2 regions of the Nocardia sp. NPDC052566 genome follow, and region 1 is predicted to be linked to the other one. Evidence: riboswitches for the same ligand, from Rfam matches in the RefSeq annotation. Region 1 holds a riboswitch; the other holds the start of a gene.
What was found. Region 1 has a riboswitch for thiamine pyrophosphate ahead of ACIG5A_RS31065 (purine-cytosine permease family protein). Riboswitches for the same ligand answer to the same signal wherever they lie in the genome.

Region 1 (4,208 bases):
ACCGCGAGGCCGTACGCCTCCGCCGCCGCGTCGAGTTCCCGCCACAGCACGCCGGCCCCGACCTCGGCGCGGCGGGCTTCGGCATCGATCTCGATCGAGCGCATCCCGCTCAGATCGATGACCAGTCCGCCCTCGCACATCGAAAGCCCGGGGAAGCTGTGCCCGCCGCCGCGCACCGCGATGGTCAGATCGTGGCGCACCCCGAAGCGCACGGCCAGCGCGACGTCCTCGGCGGTCAGGCAGCGCGCGATGAAGGCCGGATACCGGTCGATCGCGCCGTTCCACAGCCGCCGCGCCGCATGGTATTCCGGATCCTCCGGGCGGATCATGGTTCCGCTGAAGCCGGTGAGCCCGGCGGTATCGCTCGTCATGCGATTCAGCCTGATCCGGCGGGCGAGCCGCGGCGATCCCCGATTCCGGGGGGATTCGCCGCGTGGTCCGGCGCGCGATACTGGGGAGCATGCCGGGGAGATCGCTGGACGCGTTGACCGCCCGCGTCGCACATGCCTGCCGGACCACCTCCGGCGCGGTCGCGCTGCAGCGGGCGGTCGCCGAGACGGTGCGCGCGGCCGTGCCGTTCGACGCATGGTGCGTGCTGACCATCGATCCGGCGTCCGTCCTGCCCACCGGCGGCTTCCACCGCGAAGGCCTCGCGCTGGACTACATGCCGAGGTTCATGGCGATCGAGGCGGGCGGCGAGGACGCGCTCGCGCTGCCGACGCTGGCCCGCGGCGCCGAGCGCGCGGTCACGCTGAGCACCGCCACCGGCGGAGATCCCGCGCGCAGCGCGCACTACCAGGAAATTCTGGTGCCGACCGGCTTCACCCGCGAGATGCGGGTGCTGTTCAGCACCAACGCCCATGTGTGGGGCGCGCTCATACTGTTCCGCAGCGCGGACGCGCCCGACTTCTCCGATGCCGACGCGGCGCTGATCAGCGGCGCGACGGCGGGCGTCGCGGACGCGATCCGCCGGGAGATGGTGCTCACCGAGATCGCCGCCGACGAACATGTCGAGGGACCCGGCCTGCTGCTGCTCGACCCCGACTTCGACCGGATCAGCACGACGACCGCCGCCGCGCACTGGCTGGATCGGGTGGACGACGACGTCGACCAGCGCCGCGGCCTGCCGTACTGCGTGCTGAACCTGGCCAACCAGGCGTGGTCGCGGCCGGGCCCGGCCCGCAGCCGGATCCGCACCAGGGCGGGCCGCTGGGTGACCATGCACGCCGAGCGGCTGGCCGGGCCCGCCGAGCAGATCTCGATCATCATCGAGGCGACGCGACCGGTCGAGATCGCCGCGCTCGTCGCCGACAGCTACCGGCTGACCGCGCGCGAACGCGAGGTGGTCGGCCTGCTCGCGCGCGGCCATTCGCGCACCGAGATCGCCCGCATGCTCGCCCTTTCCACGCATACGGTGGACGACCACATCAAGCGGCTGTTCGGCAAGGTCGGGGTGCGCAGCCGCGCCGAGCTGACCGCGAAATTGTTCTTCGACCAGCACATGCCGCGCATCCAGGACGAGGTGCCGGTCGGCGGCACCGGCTGGTTCCTGCGCTGACCGCGCGCCACGCCTGTGTACTATTCGCCCGAATGAACCCCACTCGCGGGAGCTCGGGCATGGCCTGGCTGAGAGGGCGGACCCAACGCTTCGCCGACCGCATGAACCTGTCCGGGTAATGCCGGCGTAGGGAGCGAGCCAGACCATGTCCGCATCATCCGTGGCAGACGCCGAGCGGCACGAGGCGCCGCTCACCCTCGACGAACCCGCACCGAAGGTCCTTTCCTTCTGGGATCAGAGCGCATTCTGGGCGAACCTCGGTGTCAGCCTGTTCGCATTCTCCGGCGCCTACACCGTGCTCGCCCCGAATACCGAAGGCGCCGCGCAGATCTCGATCGCCGCGGGCATCCTCGCGATGATCATCGGAACCATCGTCGGCGGACTCATGCTCGGCTTGGCGGCGGTGCCTGGCGCGAAGACCGGCAAGCCGGCGATGGTGCTGCTGCGCGGGCTGTTCGGCGCGAAGCTGAGCTACCTGCCGACCGTGCTCAATATCGCGCAGCTGATCGGCTGGGGCACTTTCGAATTGATCGTCATCGGCAGTGCGGCCGAGGAGCTGTTCGGCGGTGGGCCGCGCTGGCTGTACGTGGTGATCGCCGGTGTGCTCACCACGGTGCTGACCATCTGGCCGCTCGGCTCGGTCCGGATGCTGCGCCGGTTCGTCACGGTCGGCGTGGTGATCGCGCTGATCTGGTTCTATATCCAGTTCTTCCGTGCGGGCATCCCCGACCTGACCACCAATCCCGGCCCCGAGGGCGACGGGCCGTTCGGCGTCGACTGGAATCTGTTCTGGATCGCCACCGACGCGGCACTGGCCGTATCCATCTCCTGGGTGCCGGTCGCGGCCGACTACACCCGCCATTCCCGCAGCAGCGCAACGGCATTCGGCGCGGCGAGCGGCGCGTACGCGGTCACCCAGATCATCGCCTACGTGCTCGGCCTGTTCGCGCTGGCGCTGGCGACCGGCAGCGGTACCTACGGACCGTTCCTCCAGGTGACCCTCGGCGCGCTGTTCTTCTTCATCCTGGTGTTCCGCGAGGCCGACCAGTCGTTCGCCAACGTCTACTCGACCGCCGTATCGATCCAGAATCTGGTGCCACGGGTCGACCGGCGCATCCTGTCGATCGGCCTCGGCACGCTGATCACGGTGCTCGCGCTGCTGTTGAATATGGAGAACTACTTCGGCTTCCTCGGCCTGATCGGCTCGGTGTTCGTACCGCTGCTCGGCGTGCTCGTCGCCGATTTCTTCCTGCGCGCCAAGGGCGATTGGAATACCGCCGAGGACGCGCCGCCGCGCTGGGGCATGGTCTTCGCTTGGCTGGCCGGGCTCTCGGTCTACCAGCTCATCAATCCGGGCGACGCGGGCGTGTGGACCGAGTTCTGGGTGAATGTCCAAGAGCGGCTGCACTTCACGAAGCAGGCGTGGATGTCGGCCTCCCTGCTGTCCTTCCTCGCCGCCGCTGTGGTGGCATGGCTCGTCGGACGTGTTGCCACGCTGCGTAAATCGGCTTAACTCAATCGCCGAGGTGGTATTCGAGGGGGCCCCGCGTCTGCAAGCCCGCCGCGAGGCCGGCGTCGATCATCGCGCGCGCCTCCGCGGAAGTGAGCAGGGTGACGAAATCCACACTGTCCGTGGCGAAGTCGGCCGGGTCGGGCAGATTGCGCCGGTTGACGGCCGCCTTGGCCGCGACCAGCGCGGCGCCGGAGTGGCTCGCGATCCGCGCGGCCAGGCCGTCGACATAGTCGTCGAGCTCGTCATCCGGTAGCGCGCGGTTCACCACGCCGAACAGTTCGGCGGTGGCGCCGTCGGTATTGCGCCCGCTCAGGATCAATTCGAGGGCGCGGCCGCGTCCGATCAAACCGGGAAGCAATTGCAGCGCGCCACCGCCTGGGATCAGACCGACCGTGATCTCCGGCTGCCCGAGGACCGTGGCGTTCCTGGCGGCGAATCGCATATCGCACAGCAGGGTGAGCTCATGCCCGCCGCCGCGGGCACGACCACGGATCTTCGCGATGCTCACCAGCCGGGGTGACTGCAGCAGCTGGATGATCCGCGGGTAAGTCGCGGACACCTCGGGCAGGACCTCGGGCGGCAGGTCGACGTCGAAGTGCGCCGCGAAGAAGTCGGGATCCGCCGATTCGAGGACGACGACGCGCGTTTCCGGGTCGGCCTCGAGTTCTCCGAGCGCGTCCGCCAAGCCGCGGTAGACGTGCTGGTCGAGCAGGTTGATCGGCGGGTTGTCGATGCGCAGGGTGGCCCAGCCACCGGCCTGTCGCTGGATCGTCACCGGATGCGTGCTGGTGGTCATCGCCGTACCTCCGTGGGATAGATCGTTCGGTCTACTCCCCCCTGTGTAGCATAGACTGATCGTTCTATTCAAGGAGAAAGTCGGATGACACCCGGACCACGCGAGCGGCTGATCGATACCGCGATCCGGCTCGTGCAACGGCGGGGCGTGCACGGCACCGGGCTCAGCGAACTGCTCGAGCAGAGCTCCACCGCACGCCAGTCCATCTACCAGCATTTCCCAGGCGGCAAGGATGAGCTGATCGCGGTCGCCACCCAGATCGCGGGCGCGCGGGGCGCCGCGGCGATCCTGGCGGCACGCGACGACACCGATCCGCGCGAGCTCGTCGCGGCGGCACTGCG
Region 2 (4,208 bases), on a different contig from region 1:
CCAGGAACCCGGCACCGTCCTTCGCTCACGCGAGGTGCGCCTCGCGGTGCTGACCGTGCTGCCGCTGAATGTGCGGTCCTGGCAGCTGATGTACCGCACCACCGATCTCTTCGATCAGCCGTCGGTCGCGGTGAGCACCGTGATCCTGCCCGCGGGCGCGGATCCGAACCGCTCGCGGCCGCTGGTGTCGCTGCAGTTCTACTACGACAGCGCGAGCCCGGACTGCGCGCCGTCGTTCGTGCTGCAACAGGGCGCCGGACTGCCCGGCGTCGAGGGCATCCACTCGCAGAGCGAACTCATCGCCCTCGCGGCGCTGATCAGCCAGGGCTGGGCCGTCTCGATCCCGGATTACGAAGGCCTGCAAGGACATCTGGCCGTGGCCAAGGAGCCCGGCTACATGACGCTCGACGGTATCCGCGCGGCGGAGCGATTCCAGCCACTCGGGTTGGCCGGGGCCGAGACACCCGTCGCGATGTGGGGCTATTCCGGCGGCGGCATGGGTTCGGGCTGGGCGGCGGAAATGCAGCCGAGCTATGCGCCGGAACTGAACGTCAAGGGGATCGCGCTCGGTGCGCCGACCTCGGATGTGGTGTCGCTGCTGCACGTCAACGGGTCGATGTTCGCCAGCCTGATCGGCATCGGCATCGCCTCACTGTCCAAGGCGTACCCCAAGTTCCACGATGCGACCTACGCGCACCTGACCCCCGAGGGGCAGGCGCTGATGGACCGCACCAACGCACAGTGCCTGCCGCGCAACGCATTGACCCAGATGTTCGTGGATTATCAACGGCTGCTGACCCTTCCGATCGCCGACTTCCTCGCACTGCCGGAGATCAAGGAGGTCTTCGACGCGACCGTGCTCGGCAGCAACATCCCGACCGCGCCGATCTTCCTGTACCAGGGCGTCTTCGACGAAGCGGTCCCGGTGTGGACCAATGATCGGCTGTCCCAGCGCTGGTGCGCCGGCGGCGCGTCGGTGCAGTACACCCGCGACCACCTCAGCGAGCACCTGACCCTGCCCTCCCTCGGCATGGCCCAGACCTTCAACTGGCTGAAGTCCCGCCTCGCCCCGAACGCCCCCGACCAGATCGGCTGCCGCACCGACGACGTCGTCTCGATGCTCGCCGACTTCAACGCCCTGCTCTCCCAGATCGAAATCAACCTCAACGCCACCTTCGGCGCCCTCGGCTTCCCGATCGGCCCCCGAGAACGCTGACCGAACCACCCGCCCGCGCGGCCCTCGACTGGAACCGGACCAGTCGGGGGCCGTCGCGTGCGAACCGCGACAGCCGGGAGGAGGTGGATCGGCCATGCGCGACGCCTACGACGGCAAGACCGTCACGGGTTGATCAGGTTGGTGCAGTCGACCCCGGTCGCGTGATCGGGGTCGAGCGCGTTGCGCACCAACCGGATCACCAGCGGGTTCAGCGAGGTGGTCTGATGCATGTCGATGGCGATCGGGCAGACGTCCTGGAGCAGGATGTTGTCGACCTTCGGATTGGCGTCGCGCAGGAAAGACGACTTCACCGCGGGCTGGGCGACCTGATCCAGCAGGGAGGCGATCACCGTATACGCCACGCCGGGCTCGGTATCGCCGCCCGCGTTGAGGTGCTCGATGAATTCGGAGGTGTCGAGCTGATCGGTGCACGCCGGACACAGCGCGGTGACGCCGTCACGGACCGGGCTGAGCAGCTGGGCCAGCCGGTTGATACCGAACAGTTCGGTGCCGTAGTTGGTGGGTGAAATACCTACCAGCGTGCGCACTTTCGCGGCGCCGCCGTTGAAACGCAGGTACTGGCGCGGCATCATGCCGCCCAGCGAATGCCCGACGATATCGACCTGCTTCGCGCCGGTGGCCGCGAGCACGCCGTCGACGTAGGTGGACAGCTCCTCGGCGACCTGATCGATCTTCTGTACGCCCGGCAGCACTTCGCCGAGGATCGGCGCCAGCCCATAGTGCAGCGCGAACAGGCAGTAGCCGTCCAGCTTCAGCAGCGGGGCCAGGTCGGCGAACACCGCGGCGGGCGGTGCGAACGTGCCGTGGACAAGCACCACCGGATGCGGGTGCGCGGCGGAGGGTTTGCAGGTCCAGTCGTTGGCGCCGAAGACAGGCAGGTTCGCGTCCTGCTTCTTCGCGGCGGCGATGAGCTGCGTCGGCGCCACCGGTGCATCGACCAGGCCCGACGGCGTCGCCGATCCGACGGCCGCCGTGGTCAGCAGCGCGGCGGCCAGCACGACGCTCGTCAATGCCATTCGCCCAGCTCGCGAGCAACTCATCGCACACTCCTGTGATAGATGTGACTGGAGTTACATTTGTCAATTTCTACAGCACATCGGCGCCGCACACCAGGACAAACTGGTCGATTGTGCGATTTACCGTCATCACCGGGCGGGGGTACCGCGCGGGCAGGTATGGTCGGCCGAGAAAAAATTCAGAACGCCAACGGGGGCTCGCACCAGCGGGCTGAGAGGACGGCTAGGGCCGTCGACCGTATGAACCTGACCGGGTAATGCCGGCGTAGGGAGGAAAGACCATGGCTACAGCCACGCCTGTCGACACCGTCACCACGGGTCCCATCGAAGGCAGCGTCAAGCACTATCACGAGGTCGACGGCCTGCGGATTCCGGTGCGCCGGATCAACCTGACCAACGGCGAGCACTTCGATGTCTACGACACCTCGGGCCCGTACACCGACGATGCGGCGACCATCGATCTGGAGGGCGGCCTGCCGAAGCTGCGCGACGGATGGACCAAGCCCGACGTGGACGGCCCACGCACCCAGCTGGCCTGGGCGCGCCAGGGCATCATCACCCCCGAGATGCGCTTCATCGCTGTGCGCGAAGGGGTTTCGGCGGAGTTGGTGCGCGACGAGGTCGCCGCCGGCCGCGCGGTGATCCCGGCCAACCACAAGCATCCGGAACTGGAGCCGACGATCATCGGCAAGAAGTTCCTGGTGAAGATCAACGCGAATATCGGCAACTCGGCCGTGTCCTCCTCGATCGCCGAGGAGGTGGAGAAGATGGTGTGGGCCACCCGCTGGGGCGCCGACACCATCATGGACCTGTCCACCGGCAAGAACATTCACGAGACCCGCGAGTGGATCCTGCGCAACTCCCCCGTTCCGGTCGGCACCGTGCCGATCTACCAGGCGCTGGAGAAGGTCAACGGCGATCCGACGAAGCTGACCTGGGAGATCTACCGCGACACCGTGATCGAGCAGTGCGAGCAGGGCGTGGACTACATGACCGTGCACGCGGGCGTACTGCTGCGCTACGTGCCGCTGACCGCCAAGCGCGTCACCGGGATCGTCTCGCGCGGCGGATCCATCATGGCCGCATGGTGTTTGGCACATCACCAGGAATCGTTCCTCTACACCAACTTCGCCGAACTCTGCGAGATCCTGGCGAAGTACGACGTGACCTTCTCCCTCGGTGACGGCCTGCGCCCCGGCTCCATCGCCGACGCCAACGACGCAGCCCAGTTCGCCGAGCTGCGCACCCTCGGCGAGCTGACGAAGATCGCGAAATCCCATGGCGTGCAGGTGATGATCGAGGGCCCCGGCCACGTGCCGATGCACAAGATCGTGGAGAACGTGCGGCTCGAGGAGGAGCTGTGCGAGGAGGCGCCGTTCTACACCCTCGGCCCGCTCGCCACCGATATCGCGCCCGCCTACGACCACATCACCTCGGCCATCGGCGCCGCGATCATCGCCCAGGCGGGCACCGCGATGCTCTGCTACGTCACGCCGAAGGAGCACCTCGGCCTGCCCAACCGGGACGACGTCAAGGTCGGCGTGATCACCTACAAGATCGCCGCGCACGCGGCGGACCTGGCCAAGGGGCATCCGCACGCGCAGGACCGGGACAACGAATTGTCCAAGGCGCGCTTCGAATTCCGCTGGCTCGACCAGTTCGCGCTGTCGCTCGACCCGGACACCGCGCGCGAGTACCACGACGAAACCCTGCCCGCCGAGCCGGCCAAGACCGCGCACTTCTGCTCGATGTGCGGGCCGAAGTTCTGCTCGATGCGCATTTCGGCCGATGTGCGCGAATACGCCGAGCGGCAGGGGCTCACCGACGTGGAGGCGCTGGAGGCCGGTATGGCGGCCAAGTCGGCGGAGTTCGCCGACCACGGCAACGCGGTGTATCTGCCGGTGGTCTCCTAGGTTTCGCCCATGGCGGGAGCGAACGGTTCTGGGTGCCGCCGC

Region 2: it holds a riboswitch for thiamine pyrophosphate, as region 1 does, so the genes downstream of both, thiC (phosphomethylpyrimidine synthase ThiC) here and ACIG5A_RS31065 (purine-cytosine permease family protein) in region 1, are expected to answer to the same signal.

Annotation. Positions count from the first base shown of each region.
Region 1 is NZ_JBIUAF010000006.1:286,856-291,063, reverse strand. It holds gene ACIG5A_RS31075 (FAD-binding oxidoreductase) at 1-371, opposite strand, end outside; gene ACIG5A_RS31070 (response regulator transcription factor) at 461-1,558, shown strand; TPP riboswitch at 1,594-1,708, shown strand; gene ACIG5A_RS31065 (purine-cytosine permease family protein) at 1,704-3,071, shown strand; gene ACIG5A_RS31060 (enoyl-CoA hydratase/isomerase family protein) at 3,073-3,867, opposite strand; gene ACIG5A_RS31055 (TetR/AcrR family transcriptional regulator) at 3,952-4,208, shown strand, end outside.
Region 2 is NZ_JBIUAF010000004.1:35,618-39,825, forward strand. It holds gene ACIG5A_RS19845 (lipase family protein) at 1-1,216, shown strand, start outside; gene ACIG5A_RS19850 (esterase/lipase family protein) at 1,339-2,253, opposite strand; TPP riboswitch at 2,434-2,541, shown strand; gene thiC (phosphomethylpyrimidine synthase ThiC) at 2,535-4,166, shown strand.